DNA from 4 places in the Marinobacter sp. MBR-99 genome. Region 4 is predicted to be linked to each of the others. Evidence: predicted binding sites of a transcription regulator. Region 4 holds the regulator's gene; each other region holds the start of a gene.
The links. The regulator sigma-54, encoded in region 4, starts transcription at its own class of promoters, with help from an activator protein. The targets are predictions, from matches to a motif close to ANTGGCATNNANNTTGCTNT.

Region 1 (3,112 bases), on a different contig from region 4:
GGATTCCAGTCACAATAATCGCGGCCGTTGCAGTGTAGGCTATGATTCGGCCGTTGTAGTCCGGCATGGGGGGAATGGCCACGGTGTGGTCGTGGATTTCCGTGGAAGCGAGTTTACCCGCGCTGCTGGCGACATTGCGCAAATCGGCCTGTGCGCTCATCATGTCAGAACCGGGTCTTCCCATTGGCAGGAAAGTACGATCCTGCAGTTGCGAAAAATTTGTTGGTCACTCATTGTATGCTGCCGAACAAGTTATCGTTGTTGGTCGTTATTCTTATGCGCTGTTACGACTAAAGGTTAACAGTATTAAGTATAACCCACAATTCACTGAGGCTTCTTCGCCCTCAGGGTAAGAGATTCAGACATCCTGACTGTGAGCCAGTATGACGTCCGTAACCCGCTTTCTGCTTGATAGAGCATCCGAACCTCGTTTAGAAACTCCTGCACCGCCCCGGCAAATTATCGACGTGGCGTTTCAGTGCGCTGCCCGGGCCCCAGACCATGCCTTGCTGAGGCCATGGCGCTATCTAGTGGTGGAGGGGGATGCCAGGCACGCTCTGGGAGAGTTGTTTGCCAGGGCCTGCAACGATAACGCCAGTGAGCAGGAACTCGAGAAAGCCCGGCGTGCGCCACTCAGGGCGCCGATGGTGATTGTGGGTATTGCAACACCAAAATCGCACCCGAAAGTGCCGGAGGTTGAGCAGTTGATGTCGGCTGCCGCCGGGATGAGTTTTCTTGGCCTTGCCCTGCGGGATGCCGGTTATGGGGTAATGTGGCGGACCGGGGGGGTGGCGTATCATCCCGAGGTTCTTGACGGGTTGGGGTTGGAGCCGGGTGAGTCAGTGGTTGGTTTCCTCTACACCGGTAAGGTTTCAGCCAACAAACCCCCAGTGCCGCGCCCTGATACCGGGGATTTCGTCAAGGTTTGGCGTGGCCCCGGGTGCCAGGAAAGCTGGTAACCGGCCTGTAGCCATCGTGATAACGGCAATCCGTTTAACCGCTAAGGGAAACGGTTTGCCGCCTTTGCCATCAACCTCATTCTATTGCCGCCCAAATTCTGACCATATCCCTCTGAAAGTCACGTCTCCCAAGCACTCTCGGAAACTGGCACCACCTTTGCTTTGAATCTTCCAGAACGCAATTCCGGCAAGCCGTCGTTCAAACGGTGCCGGTGCAGAATTCCGGAGGCAGTCATGGCAATTACATTTGATCGGGCATTGGGTATCCACGAGCACGCACTCCAGGCTCGGGTGCAGCGTGCTGAAGTACTCGCCAACAATCTGGCCAATGCGGATACCCCGGGCTACAAGGCAAGAGATATCGACTTTCGCGCGATGATGCAGAAGGCCCAGGAGTCTGTCAGCGGTCTGCAAATGGCGACCACCCACCATGGCCACATGGATACCTCCAGCCCGGGCAGCGATGGTGAACTGCTCTACCGCAATCCGCAGCAGCCGTCGATAGACGGTAATACCGTGGATGCCCAGGAAGAGCAGAGCCGTTTTATGCGTAATGCCATGGACTACCAGGCCAGTTTCCAGTTTTTGAGTAGCAAGTTTTCAGGACTGACCAAAGCCCTGAAGGGTGAGTAAGCCGCAGTCATTTACGATTTGAGGAGATTGCCATGTCACTGGGCAACATTTTTGACATCGCCGGTTCCGGCATGACCGCACAATCCCTGCGGCTGAATACTACGGCTTCCAATATCGCGAACGCCGAGACTGCCAGTTCCAGCACAGAAAACGCCTATCGCGCACGCAAGCCGGTTTTCGCGGCCATTCAGCAGGCGATGCTGAACCCCGACCATCAGGGTTTCGGAACCAGCCTGAACGAAGGGCCCGGCGCCGGTGTGCGGGTTGAAGGGATCATTGAAAGCGATGCCGAGCTCCAGATGCGCTACGAGCCTAACCATCCGGCCGCTAACGAAGACGGCTACGTGTTCTATCCGAATGTGAACGTGGTTGAGGAAATGGCTGACATGATGTCGTCTTCCCGCAGCTTCCAGATGAATGTGGACGTCATGAACACTGCCAAGTCCATGATGCAACGAATCCTGACGCTGGGTCAGCAGTAAATCGTAAGGAGTGAGTCATGAGTGCAGTGAATTCCGCATCGGCCTCAGACGTACTGAGCCAGTACAGGGTTAACCAGGACGACAAGGCCCGTGGTGGCAGTGAACTCGGTAAAGACGCCTTTATGGAGCTTATGCTTGCCCAACTGAAGAATCAGAACCCGCTGGAGCCACAGGACAACGGCGATTTCATATCTCAGTTGGCTCAGTTCAGTTCGCTGGAGGAAATGCAGAACCTGTCGAGCACGGTTGAGGATGTGGCTGGGCAGTTCCGGTCGAGCCAGGCGTTGCAGGCATCTGCGATGGTTGGTAAGACCGTACTTGCGCCGTCCAGCGTGGGTATTCTTGGCAATGATGGAGAGATTACTGGCACGATCGAGGTGCCTGCGTCTACCGGCGGTCTGCGCTTGTTGGTGATGAGCCAGAACGGTGAACTGGTTCGCCAGATTGATATGGGTAGCAGCCAGGCTGGCGTCGTCTCCTTCCGGTGGGACGGTGAGGACGGCAACGGCAATCCTTTGCCGCCTGGTCCGTACCAGATCGTCGCGCAGGGCTCTTACCCGTCCGGCCCTGAGCAGTTGGGCACCATGGTCAGCGCCAATGTGGACAGCGTGTCTCTGGGCAAGGGTGGTTCCATCACCCTCAATCTTGCCGGTATGGGCTCTATTGCCCTGTCCGATGTCAAACAAATTAACTGATCCGGTGTCAGACCAGGAGGTATAAGTCATGGCATTTAACACAGGTTTGAGCGGCCTTCGGGCGGCTTCGGTCGATCTGGATGTCACCGGCAACAACATCGCCAACGCCAGTACCGTGGGTTTCAAGGGTAGCCGGGTGCAGTTCGGCGATTTGTATGCCAGTGGTTTTCTCAGTGGCGGCACCAATCCGATCGGGGATGGCGTGCGGGTCCAGGACGTTAAGCAGTCCTTCGGGCAGGGTAACATCAGCTTTACAGACAACGGCCTGGACATGGCCATCAGCGGTGACGGCTTCTTTATACTCAACAACAATGGCGAGATTCGCTACTCCCGGGCCGGGCAG
Region 2 (3,112 bases), on a different contig from region 4:
TGGCGACTGGTAACATCACCCAGTTTGATCGGGCCGTAGTGGCTGAAGGTGGATGTCAGGATACCGGTACCAGAGGTCATGGTCAGGAAGGTATTCCGGAATCCAATCAGGCCACGAGCCGGAATGGTGTATTCCAGGCGGATACGGCCCTTGCCATCCGGGATCATGTTGGTCATGTCACCCTTACGCAGGCCCATCTGTTCCATAATGGATCCCTGGTGCTGCTCTTCAATATCGATGATCACGTTCTCGTACGGCTCCTGCTTAACACCGTCGATCTCTTTGATCACCACTTCGGGGCGGCCGACAGCCAGCTCGAAGTTCTCGCGGCGCATGTTCTCGATCAGAACCGAGAGGTGCAGCTCACCCCGGCCAGAGACCTTGAACTTGTCAGCTGAATCGCCTTCTTCTACCCGCAGCGCCACGTTATGAAGCAGTTCTTTTTCCAGGCGCTCCTTGATGTTACGGCTGGTCACGTACTTGCCTTCTTTACCAGCAAACGGCGAATCGTTGACCTGGAAAGTCATGGATACGGTGGGCTCGTCTACGGTCAGCGCCGGCAGTGCTTCGACGTTGGAGGGATCGCAAAGGGTGTCTGAAATGAACAGTTGGTCCAGGCCACTCACGCAGACGATATCGCCCGCCTGAGCTTCTTCAACTTCCACACGCTGCAGGCCGGAGTGGCCCATGATTTTCAGGATGCGGCCGTTGCGCTTCTTGCCATCAGCACCGACAGCCACCACCGGAGTGTTGGTTTTAACTTTGCCGCGCATGATCCGGCCGATACCAATCACACCCAGGAAACTGTTGTAGTCCAACTGGGAGATCTGCATCTGGAACGGGCCATCCAGATCCACCGAGGGGGCTGGCACGTGGTCGACAATCGCCTGGAATACGGCGTCCATGTTGTCGTCCAGATTTTCGTGTTCCATACCGGCAATGCCGTTCAGGGCGCTGGCGTAAACAATCGGGAAGTCCAGCTGCTCATCGGTGGCACCGAGGTTGTCGAACAGGTCAAACACCTGGTCTACCACCCAATCCGGGCGCGCACCGGGGCGGTCTATCTTATTTACTACCACAATCGGGCGCAGGCCAGCAGCGAACGCCTTCTGGGTTACAAAGCGGGTCTGCGGCATTGGGCCATCGATGGAATCCACCACCAACAGCACACTGTCTACCATGCTCATGACTCGCTCAACTTCGCCACCAAAATCCGCGTGCCCCGGGGTGTCCACGATGTTGATGTCGTAGTCTTTCCATTTCAGCGCGGTATTCTTCGCCAGAATGGTGATGCCACGCTCTTTTTCCTGGTCGTTGGAGTCCATAACGCGCTCGTTTTCGAGCTCTTTACGGTCCAGGGTTCCGGACTGGCGCAACAATTGGTCAACCAGGGTGGTTTTACCGTGGTCAACGTGGGCAATAATGGCAACGTTTCTAAGCTTATCAATCACAACGGGTATCCTGCAGAATTTAGCGGCGAGCAGTATATAGAAAAGTCCATGTCGATAATATGAAGAATAGTGCCTAATATGTAACCAATCAGCGAATGCACCACTATCAGGCATAACAAGATCCAATGCACCAATAAAGTGCACCCAATCAGTGCAACCAACACCTGCCAGCGGTACCCCGGTGCGCCAGAATCGCCCCGAAGCCTTGTGACTGCGCCGTTCTGGCGCAAAACCGGAAAACTGGCAAGGCCCTTGCTTATCCCTGAGCAGCCGTAATTTAAAGGTAAGGTTCAACAGCTTCTGTTAAGCTGCCCTGACCCGAAAAAGATCGGGCTTCAGCCCGCTGAACGATCCGGCACTACGAATACGACATCACTACGGAGCATGCACAATGTCCAAGACGATTGATTTGATCAAAGAACACGAAGTGAAATGGATTGACCTGCGCTTCACCGACAGCCGTGGTAAAGAGCAGCACGTGACCCTGCCTGCCACCGAGGTGGATGAAGACTTCTTTGCTGACGGCAAGATGTTTGACGGCTCCTCCATTGCTGGCTGGAAAGGCATCAACGAATCCGACATGATCCTGATGCCAGATGACGAAACTGCCGTGCTGGACCCGTTCACCGAAGAAACTACCGTGAACATCACCTGCAACATTGTAGAGCCCTCTACCATGCAGGGTTATGAGCGTGACCCACGCTCTGTTGCCCGTCGCGCCGAAGAGTACCTGAAGTCTACCGGCATCGCCGATGGCGCCCTGTTCGGCCCTGAGCCCGAGTTCTTCGTATTCGATTCTGTTAAATGGAATGTGGACATGCAGGGTGCGATGTACCACATCCACTCTGAAGAAGCCGCCTGGGTTTCCGGCGAAGACTTTGATCGCAACAACATCGGCCACCGCCCTGGCGTGAAAGGCGGCTACTTCCCGGTTCCGCCGGTAGACAGCCTGCACGATCTGCGTGGCGCCATGTGTGCCGCCATGGAATCCATGGGCCTGGAAATTGAAGTACACCACCACGAAGTGGGCACCGCCGGCCAGTGCGAAATCGGTGTTGGCGCCAACACCCTGACCCGCAAGGCAGACGAAGTACAGATTCTGAAGTACTGTGTACACAACGTAGCCCACGCCTACGGCAAGACCGCCACCTTCATGCCCAAGCCGGTTGTCGGTGACAACGGTTCTGGCATGCACGTACACATGTCCCTGAGCAAAGACGGCAAGAACCTGTTTGCCGGTGACAGCTACGCTGGTCTGAGCGAAGCGGCCCTGTACTACATTGGCGGTGTGATCAAGCACGCCAAGGCCATTAACGCTTTCACCAACAGCTCTACCAACTCTTACAAGCGTCTGGTTCCTGGCTTCGAAGCGCCGGTTATGCTGGCTTACTCTGCCCGCAACCGCTCAGCCTCAATCCGGATCCCGTATGTAAACAGCCCGAAAGCGCGTCGTATCGAGGTCCGCTTCCCTGATCCGTCTGCCAACCCTTACCTGGCATTCGCTGCTCTGATGATGGCCGGACTTGACGGCATACAGAACAAGATCCACCCTGGCGATGCCATGGACAAGGATCTTTACGATCTGCCGAAGGAAGAGGCACTGAACATTCCGAAGGTTGCGGAAACTCTGTCTGAAGCGCTGGATTGCCTGGAAGCAGATC
Region 3 (3,112 bases), on a different contig from region 4:
ATCTTCCAGTGCGGCTCGAATCTGCGCAATGCGGTCGTCGTCCATCTCCGGGTAATCACCCAGCTTCTGTTCGAGCTGCTTCAGGTTCTTGGCCTGATTGCTGAGACTGACGTTATCACCGCGGGCAGCCGTGCTTTGAGCCTTCGCCTGTTCTCCAGCCGTGGAGGGCGTGCTCTGGTTGCCGGTTGCTTTGTCGGCCGTGGTTCTGGTGGTGTTGACCTGGCCGGGGCCAATTCCATTTAAGTCAACTGACATAAGGATACCTGCTTGCCTGTGGCCACCCTCAAAGGTGGCGAAATCGGGTTTATATCTCGTTATCGGCAGCGTTAAGCCAACCTTTAGGAAAAAACGGAAAAATTTTGCCGCCGGGCATTGGCTTGCCGTTACATGGCAATTTCCACCCGGCCCGGGGCCGTGACCGTTGCACGAACCGTGCGTGATGACTGCAGATTCTCAACCATCACTTGTTCGCCGACGCTGGCGCTTGCCAGCGCCTTGCCCCGGGAGCTGACTGCGAACGCCGAGGATTTGGCGGTGATGATAACATGATCACCCCGCTCAACGGCATTCGGCGCCTCAAGCAGATCCGGGGTGAGAAGCGACCCGGCATTGACGGGGCGCCGCACCAGCATGCCGGATATCTGTTCGGCATCTGTGAGGATACCTCTGCGGCTGGCGTTGATCTGCACCTGACTTTCCTGAACCAGCTCTGTGGTGATGCGCTCGCCCCGGGCGAGAGGCCGCGCTGCCACCAGGGCAGGGCCGTGCACTTCGACGGAGGCAGTGACATACATGCGCCATGGGCGCTCACCCACACAGGACACCATGACCGATGGTGATGTTGTCCGCAGGGGGTCGTTGGTAAATTCGGTTTCCAGAGCCTGTTCACAGGCAGCCAGGCTCAGCCTGCTGTCAATGTTGCCAATGGTGAAGATGACATCGAACTGATCCTGGCGCTGCTCCTCGGCCCAGGCCTCAAGAAAACCGGCTGCGGCATCCCGTATCTCGCTTGCGGTGGTGGCCGCTGCGACGGTATTCAGGCTAAGGCTGTATAGGCAAAATGTCGCTAAAAAGATGGTTCGCATCTGCACTGCTTTGTCCTATGCTGTCAGTTAGGCCTATTTATGCGAGTTCCGTTAAGGAAAATGGCGTTTGGGCCGTTAACCTTGATTGGACACCGGGCGTCAATGTTTTGGTCCGGGTTCGCGTAAGCAAGTTGTTTGATAATAACTGAGCAAATTCTGTGCCGATCGTTGGCATGCCGGGAGTAGAAAGTTATGGCAGGGGTGTTGGACAGCGTTAACCAGCGTACGCAGCTGGTTGGTCAGAACCGGCTTGAGCTGTTGTTGTTCCGTTTGCGGGGGCGGCAGCTTTACGGGATTAACGTTTTTAAAGTGAAGGAGGTTCTTCAATGCCCGAAGCTGTCATCGATTCCTAACAGCCGCCAGGTGGTTAGGGGCGTGTCCCATATCCGTGGCGAGACCATCCCCATCATCGACCTGAGCATGGCCATTGGCATGGCAGGCATTCCACAGGAAGAGCTGGCAACAAGCTTTGTTATCATTACCGAGTATAACCGCAAAACTCAGGGCTTTCTGGTGACTGGCGTCGACCGGATCATGAATATGAACTGGGAAGATATCCTCCCGCCACCCAAGGGGGCTGGCAAGGATGTGTACTTGACGGCGGTCACCAAGATTGATGACAAACTTGTAGAAATCATAGATGTAGAAAAGATTCTTGCAGAAGTTTCTCCGCTCAGGGAAGATGTCACCGAAGAGCTGAAAACTCGCAGCTCGGAGCGTGTTCCCGGGCATTTGCCGGTACTGGTTGTTGATGATTCGTCTGTGGCGAGGCGCCAGATCGAACGCTGCCTGACCGCGATCGGAATGGAAGTGGTCACCAAAAATGACGGTAAACAGGCGTTGAGCTATCTCAAGGAGATCACGGGGGATGGTTCCAATGCCCGAGACCACTTGTCATTGATCATTTCCGATGTGGAAATGCCGGAAATGGACGGTTACACCCTCGTTACCAGAATTAAAGAGAATCCGGCGCTCAGCGGCATGTATGTGATGCTTCATACATCCCTGAGTGGTGTCTTTAACCAGGCGATGGTTAAGAAGGTTGGCGCAGATGATTTCATGGCGAAATTCAGCCCGGACGAACTTGCCGAGCGAGTAATGGAAATCATTGACCAGAACTGATGCCTCGGCTCATGGACTTACCCACGATAGAGATCTAATGAAAGCGGACATTACGCCTCAGGAATACGAAGCCTTCAAGACATTCCTGCAGGACGCTTGTGGCATTCTGTTGGGTGACAACAAGCAGTACCTGGTGAAGAGCCGATTACGCAGGATTCTTGAAGAAAATAATCTCAATTCGTTGGGTGAACTTCTTGATCGCCTGAAGCGTGCGGGGCGCAGCGGGTTGCGTGAGCTGGTCATTGACGCCATGACCACCAACGAAACCCTCTGGTTTCGTGACAATCACCCGTTCCGCATTCTACAGGACAAGCTGTTACCGGAATTTGCCGAACGCAACTCGTTACAGCCGCTTCGTATCTGGTCTGCCGCTTGCTCGACCGGTCAGGAACCCTACTCAGTGGGGATGGTGGTGGATGAGTTTCGGCGTAATCGGCCGGGAAAATTGCGGGACGTGAAGATTACCGCAACGGACATATCCAAAAGCGTACTGGAAGTGGCTCGGCGGGGCGAGTATGAGATGATCGCCATCGGTCGGGGGCTTTCACCTGAGCGCCAGAAACAGTTTTTCACGCCATCGGCCAATGGTGGTTGGCAGATAAAACCACAAATCAAGGCTATGGTGGAGTTTAAGGAGCTCAACCTGCTTGAGCGATATATGCTCGGCAAGTTCGACATCATCATGTGCCGAAATGTGCTGATCTATTTTTCCGCAGATCTCAAGAAAGACATCCTGACTCGATTGCACGGGGCTCTCAACCCTGGCGGCTATCTCATTCTGGGCGCCTCTGAATCCCTCAATGGCCTGCCGAATCTATACGAAATGGTTCAGTGCCACCCCGGCATCATCTACAGGAAGAAATAGCCCATGCCATTGAATGTCTGGGTGCTGGTGGCAGCCCAGG
Region 4 (3,112 bases):
GCATCCGGTCTACATTCTTTTCTTTGTGCTTGAGGATCTGGCGGTCCAGCTTGTCCACCAGCGAATCAATCGCGGCGTACATATCCTCACTCTCTGCCTTTGCATGGATATCGCCACCGATGACATGCAGGGTGGCTTCAGCCATCTGACGTACCTTCTCAACTTCCAGCGTCACCTGACAGTTACTTATGTGGTCAAAGTGACGCTCCAGCTTCTCGAACTTGGTGTTGACGTAATCCTTCAATGCAGGGGTCAGTTCTACGTGATGGCCTGAAATGTTGAGTTGCATAGGCGTCTCCTGTTGTCATCATGCCGGTGTTGCCACCGGGCTGCGTGTCCGGTGCTTCGTGCACCGGCAAAAACATTAAACCAGTCGTTTGCGCTCGTTTGAAGGAGGGATGTGCATGGCCTCCCGGTATTTGGCAACGGTGCGCCGGGCCACATTGATGCCCTGATCTCCAAGCATGGCTGCAATCTTGCTATCGCTCAACGGCTTTTTTGGAGTTTCTTCTGAAATCAGTTTCTTGATCATCGCACGAATAGCAGTGGAGGAACATTCTCCGCCCTCAGCGGTACTGACGTGGCTGGAGAAAAAGTACTTCAGCTCGAAAATGCCGCGGGGTGTGTGCATATACTTTTGCGTGGTGACCCGTGAAATGGTGGATTCGTGCATTTCCACGGCCTGGGCGATATCTGAGAGGATCAGCGGCTTCATTGCTTCCTCTCCCTGGTCCAGGAAACCCTGTTGGTGCTCAACAATCCGGGTGGCGACTTTCAGTAGCGTTTCATTGCGGCTTTGCAGGCTTTTAATGAACCACTTGGCCTCCTGCAGTTGATCCCGCAGGTAGGTGTTATCAGCACTGCTATCGGCGCGACGGATCAGCGATGCATAGCTGGCGTTGACCCGAATTCTCGGGGCGATCTCCGGATTGAGCTCAACACGCCACCGGCCCTCGTGTTTTCGGACGATGACGTCTGGTATCACGTAATCCGGCTCCGCTCGGTCCACCACGTCACCCGGGCGAGGGTTGAGGCTGGTAATCAGGGCCAGAACTTCGCGCAGCTGATCTTCTTTGAGTCTGCTGCGGCGCAGCAGTTGCGCGTAATCCCGGTTGCCAAGCAGGTGCAGGAACTGGGTAACCACCAGGCGGGCCTGTCGAAGCCAGGGGGTATCTGGCGGCAACTGGTTGAGCTGAATCAGCAGGCATTCCTGCAGGTCTCGGGCAAACACGCCCGGCGGGTCGAAGTGTTGTAGCCGGTGCAGGACCGCTTCTACCTCGTCCAGTTCAAGGGGGTCTTCTTCGGTTTCGTCCTGCAGGCCGGAATGGATTTCCTCAATCGGTGAGGTCAGGTAACCGCGCTCGTCTACAGCGTCCATCAGGGCGTGGGCGATTGCCTGGTCACGCTCGCTCATGGGGGTCAGGTTGAGCTGCCATTCCAGGTGGTCCTGGAGAGTCTCGGCCGGTGAATTGCGGGTTTCGAAATCCGACTCGTTCTCGTCGTCCCCTTTGCTGGCTGGCGCCGGTGCAGACTGGTAGATATCGTCCCAGGCGGTGTCTACGGGCAGGTCGTCGGGGATGTTATCCGGGATGTCGTTTTCGGAGGCCCAGTCCGGGCCATTTTCGTTTTCATCCCAGTCAGAGGCAGCCTCGGTGGCCGGTTCATCGTGGTCGGAATCCCGGTCTTTATGTTCGTCCCGGGTGTCGGCATCCGTATCGGGGGTGTCAGACTGATCGTCATCCTCGGAGGTTTCCAGCATGGGGTTGGATTCCAGCGCCTGCTGGATTTCCTGCTGGAGGTCGAGGGTGGAAAGCTGAAGCAGGCGAATGGCCTGTTGCAGCTGGGGCGTCATGGTCAGACTCTGGCCCATCTTAAGCTGTAATGAGGCTTTCATAACCATGGCTCAAGATCCATAAATCAAGGGTGTCCCGGTAGTGACGTTGCCTGCTGTCAGGCAAAAAAATTGTTATACGCTGGTTACTTGCCGCTCACTGTTGTCAGTATAAGCAAGTTCTTTGCCGAGTTTACTTGCTACAGATCATCAAAACAATCAGACCTCGGTCGTCGAGGGGTTTTCTTCCGCTTACAGGTGGAACTCATCACCCAGGTAGACTTCCTTGACCTGCTGATTGGCCAGGATGGCTTCAGCATTGCCGGAGGCGATGATATGGCCGCCGGAGACAATGTAGGCGTTTTCACAAATATCGAGGGTTTCCCGCACGTTGTGATCGGTGATCAGCACACCAATGCCTTTATCTCGCAAATGCCGGATGATGTGTTTGATGTCGCTGACCGAGATGGGGTCTACCCCGGCGAAGGGCTCATCCAGCAGAATAAACGCAGGTTCCATGGCCAGCGCTCTGGCGATTTCGACGCGCCGCCGTTCACCACCGGACAGCGCCATACCCAAGCTGTCCCGGATATGGGTGATGTGAAATTCCTCGAGCAGTTCCTCAAGTTTGGCTTCCCGCTCAGGCCGTTTCATGCCTTTTCGGGTTTCCAGAATGGCCATGATGTTGTCGCGCACGGTAAGTTTGCGGAATACCGAGGCTTCCTGGGGCAGGTAGCCGATGCCTTTGCGTGCCCGGCCATGCATGGGCAGGGGTGTGATGTCCTGGCTGTCAATGGTGATTCGGCCGCGGTCGGAGGGTACAAGCCCGACAATCATGTAAAAACAGGTAGTTTTCCCGGCGCCGTTGGGGCCGAGCAGGCCTACGATTTCTCCGGACCGGATTTCCAGAGACACATCGAGAACCACTTTTTTCTGTTTGTAGCTTTTTGCCAGGTTGCTGGCCCTGAGAACTGCCATCAGTAACCTATTCGTCTGAGGGGTTGCTGGAGCCGCGAGGCTGAATCACCATTTCCACCCGGCCAGAGCTCTCTTCCGAAGGCGTGCCGCCTTCTGCAGTGACCACCCTGCGCACGGTGTCGTATTGGATGACGTCGCCCCGGAACACATTGTTGCCCTGTTCAATCACTGCCTGGCGCTCGAACGTCAGCCGGTTTTCCGCCGCTGACCAGGTGATGGTCCGCGCCCGGGCGTCTGTCATGGCTTCACCTTCCCGTGCCGGCTGGCGATATCGGGCGGGTTCGCCGCTTGCCTCAATCCGGC

Region 1: flgB (flagellar basal body rod protein FlgB) is a predicted target of sigma-54. The motif match lies at 1,104-1,123, and genes of this name have one in related genera.
Region 2: glnA (glutamate--ammonia ligase) is a predicted target of sigma-54. The motif match lies at 1,691-1,710, and genes of this name have one in related genera.
Region 3: flgA (flagellar basal body P-ring formation chaperone FlgA) is a predicted target of sigma-54. The motif match lies at 1,232-1,251, and genes of this name have one in related genera.

The regions. Positions count from the first base shown of each region.
Region 1 covers NZ_JBEPPY010000012.1:111,245-114,356, reverse strand. The annotation lists gene ABIE59_RS12155 (adenylate/guanylate cyclase domain-containing protein) at 1-163, opposite strand, end outside; gene ABIE59_RS12150 (nitroreductase family protein) at 384-959, shown strand; gene flgB (flagellar basal body rod protein FlgB) at 1,194-1,592, shown strand; gene flgC (flagellar basal body rod protein FlgC) at 1,625-2,074, shown strand; gene ABIE59_RS12135 (flagellar hook assembly protein FlgD) at 2,092-2,769, shown strand; gene ABIE59_RS12130 (flagellar hook protein FlgE) at 2,798-3,112, shown strand, end outside.
Region 2 covers NZ_JBEPPY010000010.1:137,583-140,694, forward strand. The annotation lists gene typA (translational GTPase TypA) at 1-1,451, opposite strand, end outside; gene glnA (glutamate--ammonia ligase) at 1,843-3,112, shown strand, end outside.
Region 3 covers NZ_JBEPPY010000012.1:24,665-27,776, reverse strand. The annotation lists gene flgM (flagellar biosynthesis anti-sigma factor FlgM) at 1-255, opposite strand, end outside; gene flgA (flagellar basal body P-ring formation chaperone FlgA) at 384-1,085, opposite strand; gene ABIE59_RS11765 (chemotaxis protein CheV) at 1,278-2,207, shown strand; gene ABIE59_RS11760 (CheR family methyltransferase) at 2,245-3,072, shown strand; gene ABIE59_RS11755 (MFS transporter) at 3,076-3,112, shown strand, end outside.
Region 4 covers NZ_JBEPPY010000020.1:58,981-62,092, reverse strand. The annotation lists gene hpf (ribosome hibernation promoting factor) at 1-289, opposite strand, end outside; gene ABIE59_RS16040 (RNA polymerase factor sigma-54) at 365-1,894, opposite strand; gene lptB (LPS export ABC transporter ATP-binding protein) at 2,084-2,809, opposite strand; gene lptA (lipopolysaccharide transport periplasmic protein LptA) at 2,817-3,112, opposite strand, start outside.